3 regions of the Alteromonas sp. AWJ4_199 genome follow, and region 3 is predicted to be linked to each of the others. Evidence: predicted binding sites of a transcription regulator. Region 3 holds the regulator's gene; each other region holds the start of a gene.
What was found. Region 3 encodes FliA, which starts transcription of late flagellar genes. Its sites were predicted from a motif close to CTAAAGNTNNNNNNNNNNNNGCCGATA; they were not measured.
Positions count from the first base shown of each region.

Region 1: the regulator FliA is predicted to act here: its motif matches at 2,254-2,280, upstream of ACXAER_RS00535 (VC2046/SO_2500 family protein).
Region 2: the regulator FliA is predicted to act here: its motif matches at 3,148-3,174, upstream of pomA (flagellar motor protein PomA).

Region 1 covers NZ_JBSWUR010000001.1:122,090-126,926, reverse strand. The annotation lists gene ACXAER_RS00550 (DUF3224 domain-containing protein) at 1-32, shown strand, start outside; gene ACXAER_RS00545 (EF-hand domain-containing protein) at 274-522, opposite strand; gene trhO (oxygen-dependent tRNA uridine(34) hydroxylase TrhO) at 575-1,570, opposite strand; gene ACXAER_RS00535 (VC2046/SO_2500 family protein) at 1,649-2,221, opposite strand; gene ACXAER_RS00530 (response regulator) at 2,343-3,983, shown strand; gene ACXAER_RS00525 (putative DNA modification/repair radical SAM protein) at 4,234-4,837, shown strand, end outside.
Region 2 covers NZ_JBSWUR010000001.1:801,872-806,708, reverse strand. The annotation lists gene dxs (1-deoxy-D-xylulose-5-phosphate synthase) at 1-1,631, opposite strand, end outside; gene ACXAER_RS03535 (farnesyl diphosphate synthase) at 1,664-2,554, opposite strand; gene ACXAER_RS03530 (exodeoxyribonuclease VII small subunit) at 2,584-2,826, opposite strand; gene pomA (flagellar motor protein PomA) at 3,225-3,986, shown strand; gene ACXAER_RS03520 (flagellar motor protein MotB) at 3,986-4,837, shown strand, end outside.
Region 3 covers NZ_JBSWUR010000003.1:192,411-197,247, reverse strand. The annotation lists gene flhF (flagellar biosynthesis protein FlhF) at 1-907, shown strand, start outside; gene ACXAER_RS17955 (MinD/ParA family protein) at 913-1,779, shown strand; gene ACXAER_RS17950 (RNA polymerase sigma factor FliA) at 1,776-2,507, shown strand; gene cheY (chemotaxis response regulator CheY) at 2,544-2,927, shown strand; gene ACXAER_RS17940 (protein phosphatase CheZ) at 2,962-3,717, shown strand; gene ACXAER_RS17935 (chemotaxis protein CheA) at 3,730-4,837, shown strand, end outside.

The DNA.
Region 1 (4,837 bases), on a different contig from region 3:
AAGGAGGGAAAGCTATCTACCAAATTTCATAAACTTTTACAAAGCGGACAATACTATTACGTCCGCTTCACGCTCAAAGCAGCCATCCAAAAACTAAGACATATCAACCTAATTTTTGCCCCCCCATACCAGCGCAAAACTTAAACATAAAAAAACGGGTGCTTTACACAGCACCCGTTTTAACGATTTCTTTTTGCGTAGCTATAAGCTTTTTAGACACACTCAATAGAGCATACACAAAACCTAGCGATGGTATGGTTTACTAAGTAAAACTTAGTACTCCCACCATCCTTCTTGCCACCACGCTAAAAACTCTTCAAAGTCGATGTAGCCATCGTCGTTGCTATCGATAAGCTTAAAGCCCTCTTGTACGTGGCTAGCTTTAGTCTTTGGTGAAATTACGGTTAGAAGCTCGATGAACTCTGGCAAATCGATTTGGCCATTGCCATCACGATCGAAAAAGCTGAAGTCCTTTCTAATTTCTTCAATTTTAGATTCTGAAAGTTGAGTGCTCACTCGCATTCCTTATTTCAACTGCAATAAACACGAGTGTAACGCCCTTCTTTCTGACTGTCTACGCCTGATTTTCTTTTGCTTTAAGTGCGCGTAAACGTTGAGCTTCTGCTTTTTCCTTACGCTTTTGTTCCATAGTCAAACGCGCTTCGGTACCTACGTGCTCTTGTTGTCGCTCTTTCGCTAGCTGAACTTGCTTTTCACGTTCTCTAAAGCGGGCAATTTGATCGTCGGTATGTGTGCCATGGCAATGAGGGCAGCTTACGCCAGGCTCATATTTATCGCTTTGTTTGTCTTCTTCGGTAATAGGAAGTCGACACGCGTAGCACTGTTCGTAATGACTCTTTTCAAGGTCGTGGTTTACCGCAACGCGATTATCAAATACAAAGCAGTCGCCTTCCCACATAGACTCTTCCTTTGGCACATCTTCAAGATACTGTAAAATTCCGCCTTCTAGGTGATAAACCTCTTCAAACCCCTGCTCTTTCAAATAGGCTGTCGACTTTTCACAGCGAATGCCGCCGGTACAGAACATGGCAACTTTTTTATTTTTTGACGGGTCGAGTTCTTTTTCTACGTATTCTGGGAATTCGCGGAACGTGTCGGTTTTAGGGTCGATGGCGTTCTTGAAAGTGCCAATTTCTATTTCGTAACCGTTTCGGGTGTCAATTACGGTTACATCTGGGTCGCTTATTAGTGCATTCCAGTCTTTAGGCTTAACGTATGTACCCACAGTTTGGCGAGGGTCGATACCTTCAACGCCCATGGTCACGATTTCTTTTTTAAGTTTTACCTTAGTGCGATAGAACGGCTGTTCGTCGTGAAGTGATTCTTTGTAAGAGATAGGATTGATACGTTCATCACTATTCAGATAAGCGAGCAATGCGTCGATACCTTCTCGGGTACCTGAAACAGTACCGTTAATGCCTTCGTGAGCGAGTAGAAGCGTACCTTTAATACCATTTGCTTCCATAGTTTCTAGAAGCGGCTGGCGGATTTCTTTAAAGTTTTCAAGCGCAACAAATTTATACATTGCGCATACAATATATTTAGACATATTTTAACCTTTGCTGATTGGAGCGTAAGACCAGTGCAAAAATGCGGCGCGGAATATACCAAAACTGAGCGTTAAAAACTAGGCGATATTTTCAAATGAAGAAAAGTCTGGCGTTGTAGCTTGGTGCTTATCTTGCCCATATTTCCCGTCATCATCGTCGCCTTGTGAAGAGATAATATCGTAAAGTAACGTATTATCTTCTTTTATGGCTTTGGCATGTTGCCGTTTTAATCGCTTCTGCGTTGCTAGACTGCAGTTGTTTACAACATCATCCGGAATGCGTTTTGCGTCATCAGTTTGAGCTAACGGCGCTGGCTTCATACTCAGATAAAGGCGTGCACTTTCATAGTCAATAGCGACTAAATTTGAGTGCACTTGCATGTCTGTCCACTCAATTTCACTGACGGACAACGACGGACGCCTGTAGTGATTTAATGCGGCAAGCTGCGCTTCTTTATTTTTTGAAGTGTTAGAGTCTGACGTGGCCGATTCAATTTCGAACGGTTCAGCTACGCTATGCTGCTGCATAGCAAGGTATAACGAAAATAATGCCCCCTGCGATGACGCACGAGCAAGTACACCACTTCGCTCCCAGTAAATACTGGGGTCTAGTGTTGTTTGTTCACTTGCTGAGGCAAAATCTGGTGACATTCGTACACAGTGCTGTTTATGTATACGTATGTTGTCGGCAAGATAATGTTTTTCTTAAGCTTATTTTCTAAAGTTAGATATACTTTCAAATAATGATAGAGCGTTTATTCACGGATTCGAAATGCAATTTAGCAACAAACAAGTATTGATTGTTGAGGACCAACGTCCTTTCCTTCTTCTTTTGAAAGGACTAATGCATTCTATGGGGGCGTCTGATGTTGTCACTAAGCCTTCGGCTGAACAGGCAGTATCGCTGTGTAAAAAACATAAATTTGATATTGTCATCTGTGACTTACATTTGGGGGCTGATACTAAAAATGGCTATGAACTGATAGAAGAGTTGCGCACGCGAAGGCTTATTAACCCCACCTCAGTATTTATTCTTATCAGTGCTGATAGTGCTCGACCGGTAGTGCTTGGCAGTATTGAACGTCGGCCAGACGATTTTCTAATAAAGCCCTTCTCACAAGTACAATTAAAATCTCGTATTGTTCGTGCATGGCAAAAACGACAATTTCTTCAACAAGCGTTCAACCTAATAGAGCAAGGTGAATACAATAGCGCCATAGATCACATTGAGACACTGTTAGAAAACCCTCAGCACTACAAAGGACACTGCGAACAACTGCTAGTTGAACTCTATTGGCGCATCTCTCAACCTCAAAAAGCTTTAGATGTACTAAAAGAGTATATTGAAGGTAGACCTGTACTATGGGCACAGGTAGCGATAGGTAGAACCTATTTGCTGTTAAATGAATACGAAAAAGCGATATCCATTGCTAAGAAAACGTTAAAACGCAACCGATTCAATGCTGATGCTCATGATATTCTTGCGCAAGCGCACCATGCCTTGGAAGCTGGTGAAAAGGCCCTAGATTCAATTAAAGAGGCTATTAAACTATCGCCCTTCTCTTTACCTCGCCACTTTAAGGCTTGTGAAATTGGCCGGGAAAATAACGATTTAGTGCTAGCGGCCAACTCTAGCCAAGCAATTTGGAACCTATCAAAACGCACTGTGCATAAAGCAAGCTTACATTGGTGCACAATGATTCGCAGCTTACTTGATGTTGCTGAGTCATCTGATGACAAAAGCCAGCGCAATAAGTATCAGCAAGAAGCGTTACTCACATTGCAGCGAGGAAAATTCGATGAGCACCTGTATAAAATCGACAGGGATTTCGACGTAGATATTTTTGGCAATATTGTAAATGCAAGGATAAGCGCGATTGATGGGAAGCTTATTGACGCGAAGCGTCATCTTGACCAGTCGCAAACGCAACTTGATGATAAATACTCAGAGGTACCCACTGTATTTATTCCAGATAGCATAAACGTTATGTACAAACTCGGTGAATTTGACGACGCGTTAGCGCTCAACGCCATTCTTAGCGCTAGAAATGATGAACTCGACCAGAACAGTTCAAAGATGCTGGAGGTCCAGGCACTCAGCGCGCAAAAAAGCCTTGCGAGCTATCAGCAGTTTAATCGTGAGGGTATTCAACACTATCAGCAGCAAGACTATGAACGCGCCAAAGCCTCATTTGCTCTCGCTCAAGGTTTTGCACCGGTAAATACAGGCGTAGCGCTCAACTTGCTGCAATGTCTACTTCAAATAGCTATTCAAGAAGATAAGGCCGAAGTAAAGTTAATAAACGAGTGTAAACGACTGTTTAAGCTAATTGATGACATGCCACTAAAAGCGGCCTACAAAGAAAAATACGATAACATTCGAGATGAACTATCTAAATTTATAGGATTTTAGCTTTAGCTTATTTTAATCGGTTAACAGCGAGATAGTCTTCGCCGTCACTCACCGGCGTCAATCCTGATTTGGGACAATCCCGCCAACATTAAATCTTCACCTTCAATTACCACGCGCAATTGTACTGTATATTTATACATGCTATAACACTTTCACTCTCAGCCTAGTTTACAAAACACGTTTAGTCGTGTTTCTAAAAGAATTACTAGGCTGTTTGACTGTAATTACTTATAGGAAAGTTAAATCTGCGATGTATGACAGACTGATACAAAAACTTGAAATTCTTTCCGATGCGGCCAAGTACGACGCGTCTTGTGCGAGTGGTTCAGCAGGTAAACGACAAGCTGGAAAAACCGAAAAGACCGGTATAGGTTCGCTTACTGGTGGCTCGGGAATATGCCATAGCTTCACACCTGATGGAAGGTGTGTTTCGCTGCTTAAGATCCTTATGACAAACTACTGTATTTATGATTGTCATTATTGCATTAATAGGGTTTCAAGCAATGTTCAACGGGCGCGTTTTACGGTCAAAGAAACGGTAGATTTAACCCTGAATTTTTATAAGCGCAATTACATTGAGGGTTTGTTTTTAAGCTCTGGAATCGTGGGTTCGCCCGATATCACTATGGAAAGCATGGTACGTATTGCAAAGTCGCTACGTCTTGATCACGGATTTAAGGGATATATCCACCTTAAAACTATCCCGAATGCGTCGCCAGAATTACAAGCAGAAGCAGGTCTTTATGCTGACAGACTTAGTATTAATGTGGAAATGCCTACACAGTCTTCGCTAAACAAATATGCACCAGAGAAAGATCTTGGCGATATTCACGGTTCGATGAATACGTTAAAAG
Region 2 (4,837 bases), on a different contig from region 3:
TCTAACGGCTTAATGAAACGCATGTCGATAACCGTTGCATCGATAGTTTCTGCTGCTTCAAGCGCGTAGGGCAATAAACAGCCGAAGTTCAAAATAGCAACGCTTTCAGTCTTACCTTTCGAGGTTTCTCGACAGGTACGTGATTTACCTATTTCAAGTTCCGTCATCGCCTCATCTGGCGTAATCCCCATGCCTGCACCACGAGGGTAGCGAACTGCCGCTGGTTTTTGCAGTTTATGGCCAGTGTAGAGCATTTGGCGACATTCATTTTCGTCTGAAGGAGCCATAACCACCATATTCGGAATACAGCGAAGGAAAGCGATATCAAACGCCCCTTGGTGAGTAGGGCCGTCGGCGCCCACAATACCCGCTCTGTCTATAGCAAATAATACCGGCAAGTCTTGAATTGCCACATCGTGGATAAGCTGATCGTAAGCGCGCTGAAGAAACGATGAATAAATTGCAACAACCGCATTCATCCCGTCTTTGGCAAGCCCCGCGCCAAACGTCACTGCATGCTGCTCGGCAATCGCAACATCGAAATACTGCTCAGGAAAGCGTTGAGAAAACTCAACCATGCCTGAACCTTCGCGCATGGCTGGCGTTACCGCCATTAGCTTAGGGTCTTGTGCGGCCATATCACACAACCATTTTCCAAAAATTGCCGAGTAGGTAGGGGCTGAAGGCTTAGACTTGGGTAAGGCGTTATCCGCCGGGTTAAATTTAGGTACCGCGTGAAACTTGATTGGGTCTTCTTCTGCAACCGCATAGCCTTTACCTTTCTTGGTGACTACGTGCAGTAGCTGTGGTCCATCAAACTTACGCATATTGCGTAGCGTATCGACAACACCATTAACGTCGTGGCCGTCGATAGGGCCAATGTAGTTAAAGCCAAGCTCTTCAAATATGGTGCCCGGGACAACCATGCCTTTAATGTGCTCTTCTGCACGGCTGGCAAACTCTTTAATTGGAGGCACATTGCTTAACAGCTTTTTACCACCGTCGCGTATAGAGTTGAAAAAATTACCGGTGAGCAAACGGGCTAGGTGGCTGTTCAACGCACCCACGTTTTCAGAAATAGACATTTCGTTGTCGTTAAGTACGACAACCATATCTTTTTTGATGTCACCAGCATGGTTAAGGGCTTCAAACGCCATACCTGCGGTCATTGCGCCGTCGCCAATAACGGCCACTACTTTACGGTCTTTACCTTCTTTTTCTGCCGCTACGGCCATTCCCAGCGCCGCACTTATCGACGTGGATGAGTGCCCAACAGCAAAGGTGTCGTAGTCGCTCTCAGGCGGCCATGGGAAAGGGTGCAGACCATTCTTTTGGCGAATGGTGCTCATGCGCTCTGCGCGACCGGTAAGGATTTTATGAGGATAGGCTTGATGGCCTACGTCCCACAGCAAACGGTCGAACGGCGTGTTGTACACATAGTGCAGTGCCACAGTTAACTCTACCGTGCCTAAACCCGAGGCAAAGTGGCCACTGGTTTGGCTTACGCTATTAAGTAAGTACTCACGTAATTCATCGGCAAGCTCGCGTAATTTTTCTTGAGGCAGCTGCCTCAATTTTTCAGGTGTTTGCGCAAGCGCAAGCGTTGGGTAATGTTGGAGATCTAAACTCATGTACTTATTATCTTTTTCAACATGGCGCGTGGCTAATGGTCGCGTTTTACCAAAAGCTCGCTAAACGCAATTAAACTGTCTGTATTGTAGGGTAAACGCGCCAATGCTTGAAGTGCATTATCGTGAAGCATTTCTAATTCTTGCTTAGCGCCAGCTATACCAAGCTTGGCGGGAAAGGTGTTTTTCCCCAATGCTTCGTCAGACCCTGCGGGTTTTCCTAACTTCTCGCTGCTACCCTCAACGTCTAAGATATCGTCTTGAACTTGGAAAGCCAGTCCAATATCCGCGGCATAGGCCATCAAGTCAGTTTTAGTTTCTGGCAGTAAGCCTTCACTGACAATAGCAATCATTTCAACACAGGCCTTAAGCAAAGCTCCGGTTTTGAGTCTATGGAGCTGCTTTAATTCTTCTAATGAGATGGTTTCACCCGTACTGGCTAAGTCGATAGCCTGACCACCACACATGCCTACGTAGCCGGCACTTTTAGCCAGTACAGACAAAAGCTGCCCGCGTTTGGTTTCGGCAAATACGCTTAAAGGAGCATCAGCTAGTACAGTAAATGCAAGAGACTGCAGGGCATCTCCCGCTAAAATAGCCGTAGCTTCATCAAAGGCAATATGACACGTTGGCATTCCGCGACGTAAATCATCATCGTCCATGGCTGGTAAATCATCATGAACTAACGAGTAGGCGTGCACGCACTCAATAGCCATGCTTATAGCCATCTGATCTTTTTTGGGCACGTCTAACGTGTTTCCTACAACCTGCACTAGTAGAGGGCGCATGCGCTTGCCACCTGCAAGCAATGCGTGACGCATTGCATCTTTAAGGCGCGGTGCGTAATCGGGTAAATCATCAATTAAGGTAAGAAGGGATGCATCAGTTTGCTGTTTCACTTGCTGATGCAAAGCAGAAAAATTCATAGGTCGCCTGTAAGTTAAAAATGAACGTTTTACGGCTGTTCACTTTCAGGAAGAGTCTGAAGCGTTTCTTCGCCTTGTTCACTAAGCAATATTTTTACTTTTTGCTCGGCGTTTTCAAGTGATTGCTGGCCTTGACGAGATAACGCTATGCCTCGTTCAAATTTTTCCAGTGCTTTATTAAGAGGCAGATCACCGTTTTCCATTTCGTTAACGATAGCTTCTAGTTCTGTTAAAGTTTCTTCAAAAGACGCTGATGCTTTTTCTGTCGTCATAAAAACACTCAATACATTAGCCAAAATACGTGTACCGCGCACATTAACTGAGGGCCGCACAAGGGTCAAATGGTTTGTCCGTATATCGCCTATATCAAAGTAATATAGCTTTTTTTTCATGCAGTTGACCACGTTGAATATGAAGATATTGTGCTATATTCGAAATAAGTGGCTACATTACTCTAAATAAAGTGGTGTATGCGTGTTCTGACAGGTAAGCGAACGCTATAAGCATGGTCGATAAACAAAACCTTTGAACAACGTTTTTTAAAGTCACAGTTAATAAAAAACAAATAAATATGATATTTTTCAATAATGTCGTTTTAGTATTTTTATCCGTTGCCGATAGAATATTTGTACATCAACAGCACTGACTGCGCATAAATGGGGAAGAGTGAGTGGATTTAGCAACCGTCATAGGTATGTTGGGCGCCATTGGTTTCATAGTTATGGCTATGATTCTAGGCGGCAGCTTAAGCATGTTCATCGACGTCCAATCGATTTTAATCGTGTTTGGTGGGACTTTGTTTGTTGTCTTGTCACAATTTACTTTAGGTCAGTTCTTCGGTGCGGGTAAGATTGCTGGCAAAGCCTTCATGTTTAAAATTGAATCGCCAGAAGAGCTTATTGAGAAAATTGTAGAGATGGCGGATGCCGCGCGAAAAGGCGGCTTTTTGGCTTTAGAGGAAGCGGAAATCTCTAACGAGTTTATGCAGAAAGGCGTCGACATGTTGGTTGATGGCCACGATATTGAGGTGGTCAGAGAGACACTTGCTAAAGATATTTCTATGACGTCAGAACGACATGATTTTGGCGCCTCGTTTTTTAAAGGTATGGGCGATATTGCACCTGCCATGGGGATGATCGGTACCTTGATTGGTTTGGTTGCCATGCTGTCAAACATGGATGACCCGAAAGCTATCGGCCCGGCAATGGCGGTAGCACTACTCACCACGCTGTATGGCGCTTTTTTCGCCAACGTTATCTGTTTGCCAATAGCATTCAAACTTTCTGTACGAGCAGGGGAAGAAAAGCTCAATCAAAGCCTTGTTCTTGACGGTATTGTCGGTATCGCTGACGGTCAAAACCCTCGAGTTATTGAAGGCGTACTGAAAAACTACCTTGCTGCAAGTAAGCGTGGAAGCGCAGAGGAAGAGTAATGGCCGAAGAAGAATGCCCAAAATGCCCCCCCGAGGGGCTTCCAGCTTGGATGGGAACCTTCGCAGACTTAATGTCACTGCTTATGTGCTTTTTTGTACTTCTGCTTTCATTCTCCGAAATGGACGTACTGAAATTTAAGCAAATAGCGGGCTCAATGAAGTTTGCATTCGGTGTGCAAAACAAAATTGAAGTAAAAGATATTCCTAAAGGGACCAGTGTTATTGCTATGGAGTTTCGACCTGGTAAGCCTGATCCCACGCCAATTGAATCTATTCAGCAGCAAACCAACGAAATGACTCAGCAAATGCTAGAATTTCAAGCGGGAAATGAGGACTCTGCCGGCGGCAGGCAAAAACAGCGTGGCGAACAACGGGGCGGTCAGTCTCAACAAACGGCTACTGAGTCATCTTCATCCGCTGAGCAAAGCACTGACCAATCTCAAATGGCTGAGTTGATGAAAAAAGTGGCCCAACAATTAGAAAAGCAAATTTTAGATGGGTCTGTAGAAATGGAGTCGCTGGGACAGCAGCTTACCATTCGAATTAGAGAAAATGGCTCGTTTTCCGCCGGCTCTGCTTTCTTGCAGCCACAATTTCAGCCCGTATTAAGAAAAATTGGTTCATTGTTAGCGGATGTGCCTGGAGAAATCGAGATTTCGGGCCATAGTGACGGACAGCATATTGCCAATGAGCTCTATCGCTCAAACTGGGATTTATCATCACAACGGGCAGTAGCGGTGGCCGAAGCTATGCGGACAGCGCCTGGGTTTGATGAAAGTCGCATGTCTGTTGTAGGTAAAGCTGATACTAATCCTATCGTTGAGAATGCCACGACCGCGAGTGATAGAGCT
Region 3 (4,837 bases):
AGCTCAAATCAAAGAAGAGTTAGCTTCACTTCGCGACGTATTGCAGTATCAAGTTGCTGACCTAATGGAAGCGAAGAACAAGCGTCAAAAACCTGTTCATCAATACTTGGTCACGCGATTAACCGATATGGGTTTGAGTAGTGCACTTGCAACTCAGCTGATTAGCTATACACCGGCTCATTACAACGAACGTGACGCGTGGGTATATCTTCTTAACCTATTGGCTAATCGCATAAATGTTACCGGAAACGATATACTTAGCTCACAGGGTGCGGTTGCATTAGTCGGGCCTACTGGTACAGGTAAAACAACCACGGTTGCAAAGTTAGCCGCCCGCTACGCACAGAAATATGGTGCAGAATCGGTGGCTATGATTACTATTGATACGTATAGAATTGCAGCCTATGAGCAACTAGCGACATACGGAAAAATTATTGGCTGTACTGTGCGAAAAGCGCAAACTAGTGAAGAACTTGCAGATTTATTGTTCCAACTTCGTCATAAGCGACTAGTATTGATTGATACAGCAGGTTTTAGTCAGCGTGATAGTCGATTAATTAAGCAAATTAAGCAGTTCGATAATGGCCAAATGCCAAAAGTTAAAAAATATTTGGTAGCGCAAGCCAATACGCAATATCCGGCTTTGCAGAGAATCATTCAAGCGTATGACGATATTGAACTAAGTGGCTGTATTTTCACAAAGTTAGATGAGTGCTACTCTTTAGGAGAGGTACTTAGTGCAGCGGTTGAATACCAACTACCGGTTAGTTATGTCACCGATGGTCAAAAAGTGCCTGAAGACATTAAGATTGCAGAAGCGAAATCTTTAGTTTCCGCTGCTGCAAAGCTTTATAAAAAGTACGGTTTGAATCATACTAGTGGTAACAACGCAATTAAAACAGCATAAGCAGTATGATTGACGATCAAGCGAGTAGCTTAAGAAAAATGAAGCAATCACGGTTAATCAAAGTAATCGCCGTCACCGGTGGTAAAGGTGGCGTCGGTAAAACAAATATTACGCTTAACACTGCTATCGCCATGGCGAAGCAGGGCAAGCGTGTAATGGTTCTTGACGCGGACCTTGGTCTTGCAAACGTAGATGTGATGTTAGGCCTGCGAGTTGAGAAAAACCTATCTCACGTACTCTCTGGCGAGTGCACGTTAGACGAGGTTTTAGTAACCGGCCCCCACGGTATTAAGATTGCTCCCGCCACATCTGGAACCCAGTCAATGGCGGAACTCTCACCCACACAGCACGCTGGCTTGATAAGAGCGTTTAGCGAGCTGCGTTCTCAAATAGACGTATTAATAGTCGACACCGCTGCTGGCATTTCAGATATGGTATTAAGCTTTTCTAAAGCCTCCCAAGATATCATGGTGGTGGTTTGCGATGAGCCAACATCACTAACTGATGCGTATGCGCTGATAAAAATCCTTAACCGTGAGCACGGTGTTTTTCGCTTTAAAGTTGTGGCCAATATGGTTCGCGATGTGCGAGAAGGTCAGGAATTATTTAGCAAATTAAGCAAAGTGACAGGGCGTTTTCTTGATGTTGCACTAGAATTAGTGGCGACGGTGCCATTTGACGAAAATATTCGCAAGGCTGTGCGTAAGCAAACAGCTATTGTTGATGCTTTTCCTGGCTCTCCTGCAGCCGTAGCGATAACCAAGCTAGCAAACAGGGCGCTTACTTGGCCTATTCCAGCGCAGCCTGGAGGTCACTTAGAATTTTTCATTGAACAATTAGTTGCAGAAAAAGCCGTAGGAAGTCAACGTTGAACAGCAAGGCCGCCGCTTATCAACAGCAAACAGATAAATCGCAGTTAGTCGAAAGACATGCGCCTCTGGTTAAGCGAATTGCGCACCATTTGATGGCGCGACTGCCTGCGAGTGTACTTGTTGATGACCTTATCCAATCAGGCATGATTGGCTTGCTAGAGGCCGCACGGAATTTTGACGGTTCTAAAGGCGCAAGCTTTGAAACATTTGCAGGTATTCGCATCCGCGGTGCCATGCTTGACGAAATACGCAAAGGTGATTGGACGCCACGTTCTGTTCACCGCAATGGTCGCGCGATTACTGAGGCGATATCTCAGGTAGAAAGTGAAACTGGGCGTGACGCAAGAGATTCTGATATTGCTGACAAGCTAAATGTAAGCTTGCAGGATTATCATCAGATGCTTAATGAAGTCAATGCTGGAAAGTTGGTGGGCATTGAAGATTTGGGGGTGTCGGAGGATGTGATCACTACAGAGCAAACTAGAGGTAGTGATGCACCGCTGGAAGATTTGATGCAAGGGGCTTTTCAAAAAGCGTTGGCCCATGCAATCACGACATTACCCGAGCGAGAAGCGATTGTTCTTTCACTTTATTATGATGAAGAACTAAACTTAAGAGAAATAGGCGAGGTTCTTGACGTAAGTGAGTCGAGAGTCAGTCAAATTCACAGTCAAGCCATGTTAAAACTCAAATCACGAATGAAGTCGTGGCAAGCTGACGAAGAATAGAGATTAATAACAATTAACCCCTCAGTGGAGGCTATTTTGGATAAAAGCATGAAAATTCTCGTGGTCGATGACTTTTCAACCATGAGACGCATCATCAAAAACCTACTCAAAGATTTGGGTTTTGCCAACATTCAGGAAGCGGATGACGGAAGCACTGCATTGCCAATGTTACAACAAGGCGATTTCGATTTCGTAGTTACTGACTGGAACATGCCTGGCATGCAGGGCATCGATTTACTACGCGCGATAAGAGCAGATGATAAGCTTAAGCACTTGCCTGTGCTTATGGTTACCGCTGAAGCGAAGAAAGAGCAAATTGTTGCCGCCGCGCAAGCGGGTGTTAATGGCTACGTCGTTAAACCTTTCACAGCAGCAACGTTAAAAGAAAAATTAGATAAAATATTCGAACGTTTAGGTTGATCCAGACGCTCAACAGATAAATGAGGTTTACTGGATGTCAATGAATGTAAACGTTCCAATATCGTTGGAAGAAGCAAAGCAACTTGTCACTTATCTTGAAGAGGGTGACAAGACCTCTGCTAATGCACTACTTGAAGCAGTCTCAATGAAAGAAAATGTTGAGTTGTTTGCTGAGGTAGGAAAGTTAACGCGTCAACTTCACGACGCATTGAACAACTTCCAAATAGACGATCGCATCAAAAATTTAGCTACAGACGATATTCCCGATGCACAGTCCCGCCTTACCTACGTAATTGAAGAAACTGAAAAAGCTGCTAATACTACTATGGACGCCGTTGAGGCGAGCATGCCGATAGCTGAATTGCTTTCGGAGCGAATCGAGAAGGTAATGCCAGAGTGGAAAAAGCTGATGAACCGCCAAATCGAGTTGGGTGAGTTTAAGGTTTTATGTGCAGACTTAGACGAATTGTTGGAAGACGGTTCGAATCAGTCAGCTAAACTTACACAGTTACTTACTGAAGTTTTGATGGCACAAGGTTATCAAGATTTAACTGGGCAAGTTATTCGTCGCGTAATTGACCTGGTTAAAGAGGTAGAAGAAAGCCTTGTAAACATGTTGACCATGTTTGGTGAGCGTGACGGTGCAGAACAAACTAAATCATCTAGCGTTAAGGCCGATAAGGTTGATGGTGTAGAGGCAGAAGGCCCAATTATTGATGCCGAAAAACGAGATGACGTCGTTTCAGGCCAAGATGATGTTGATGATCTTTTGTCTAGCTTAGGTTTTTAGGGGAGCGGGTGCATGTCGTTTGATGTTGACGAGGAAATATTACAGGACTTTCTAGTTGAGGCTGGAGAGATACTTGAACAATTACAAGAACAGCTCGTTGATCTTGAGAACAATCCTGAAGATGCGGATTTGCTAAACGCAATTTTTCGCGGTTATCACACGGTAAAAGGTGGTGCTGGTTTCCTTTCTCTTACTGAGTTAGTTGAAATTTGTCACGGTGCTGAAAACGTTTTTGACGTCATGCGCAATGGCCAAAGAACGCTAACGCCTGAGTTAATGGATATCATTTTGCAAGCCACTGATGTGGTGGTTGAAATGTTTGAGCGAGTGAAAGCTCAAGAGCCACTAGAGCCGGCGGATGCACATCTTGTCGACCTGTTACACAAACTCAGTCGCCCAGAATCTCCAGATGAAAACATTTTCGACAATGCAAGTGCACCCGAGCAAGAAGTTGTCGCGGCTGAGCCCGAGGTTGTTGCAGAAGAGCCCGAGCTAACTATAGATGAACCTGTGCCTGCTGCGTCAGATAGCAGTGAAAGTAGCGGCGGTATAGAAGAAATTACCGAAGACGAATTTGAGGCTCTTCTCGATGAGCTTCATGGAGGTGGTGCTCCAGGACAAGCTTCATCAACCAATACAGAACCCGCCAAACCGGAGCCTGAGCAAACGTCAGCACCAGCGGCGAGCACTGACAGTGATGACATTACTGATGAAGAGTTCGAGGCACTGTTAGATGACCTGCACGGAAAAGGTCAGTTTGGTGGGGACGAAAAAAGCGCACCCGAGGCTGCACAAGCGTCAACTCCGCCAAGCAGTGCAGGTGATGAAGAAATCACAGACGATGAATTTGAAGCGCTACTCGATCAGCTTCATGGCTCCGGTCAAGGGCCTACTAAACAAGGACCTGGTGCAACGGCACCTGAACCTCCTGTAGATAAAGCGGCCACCGAAGCTGTTCAAAAAGCAAAACAATCAGCGCCTAGTGCAGCGGCAGCGCCTAAGGCGAACCCAGCACCGAGTGCAGCAAAAACGAGCAAAGCAGCTGCGCCAAAAACGGCTGCCAAGAAAGATGATAAGAAAGGCGCTCCTGCTCCACCGCCTGCCGAGACGACGGTACGTG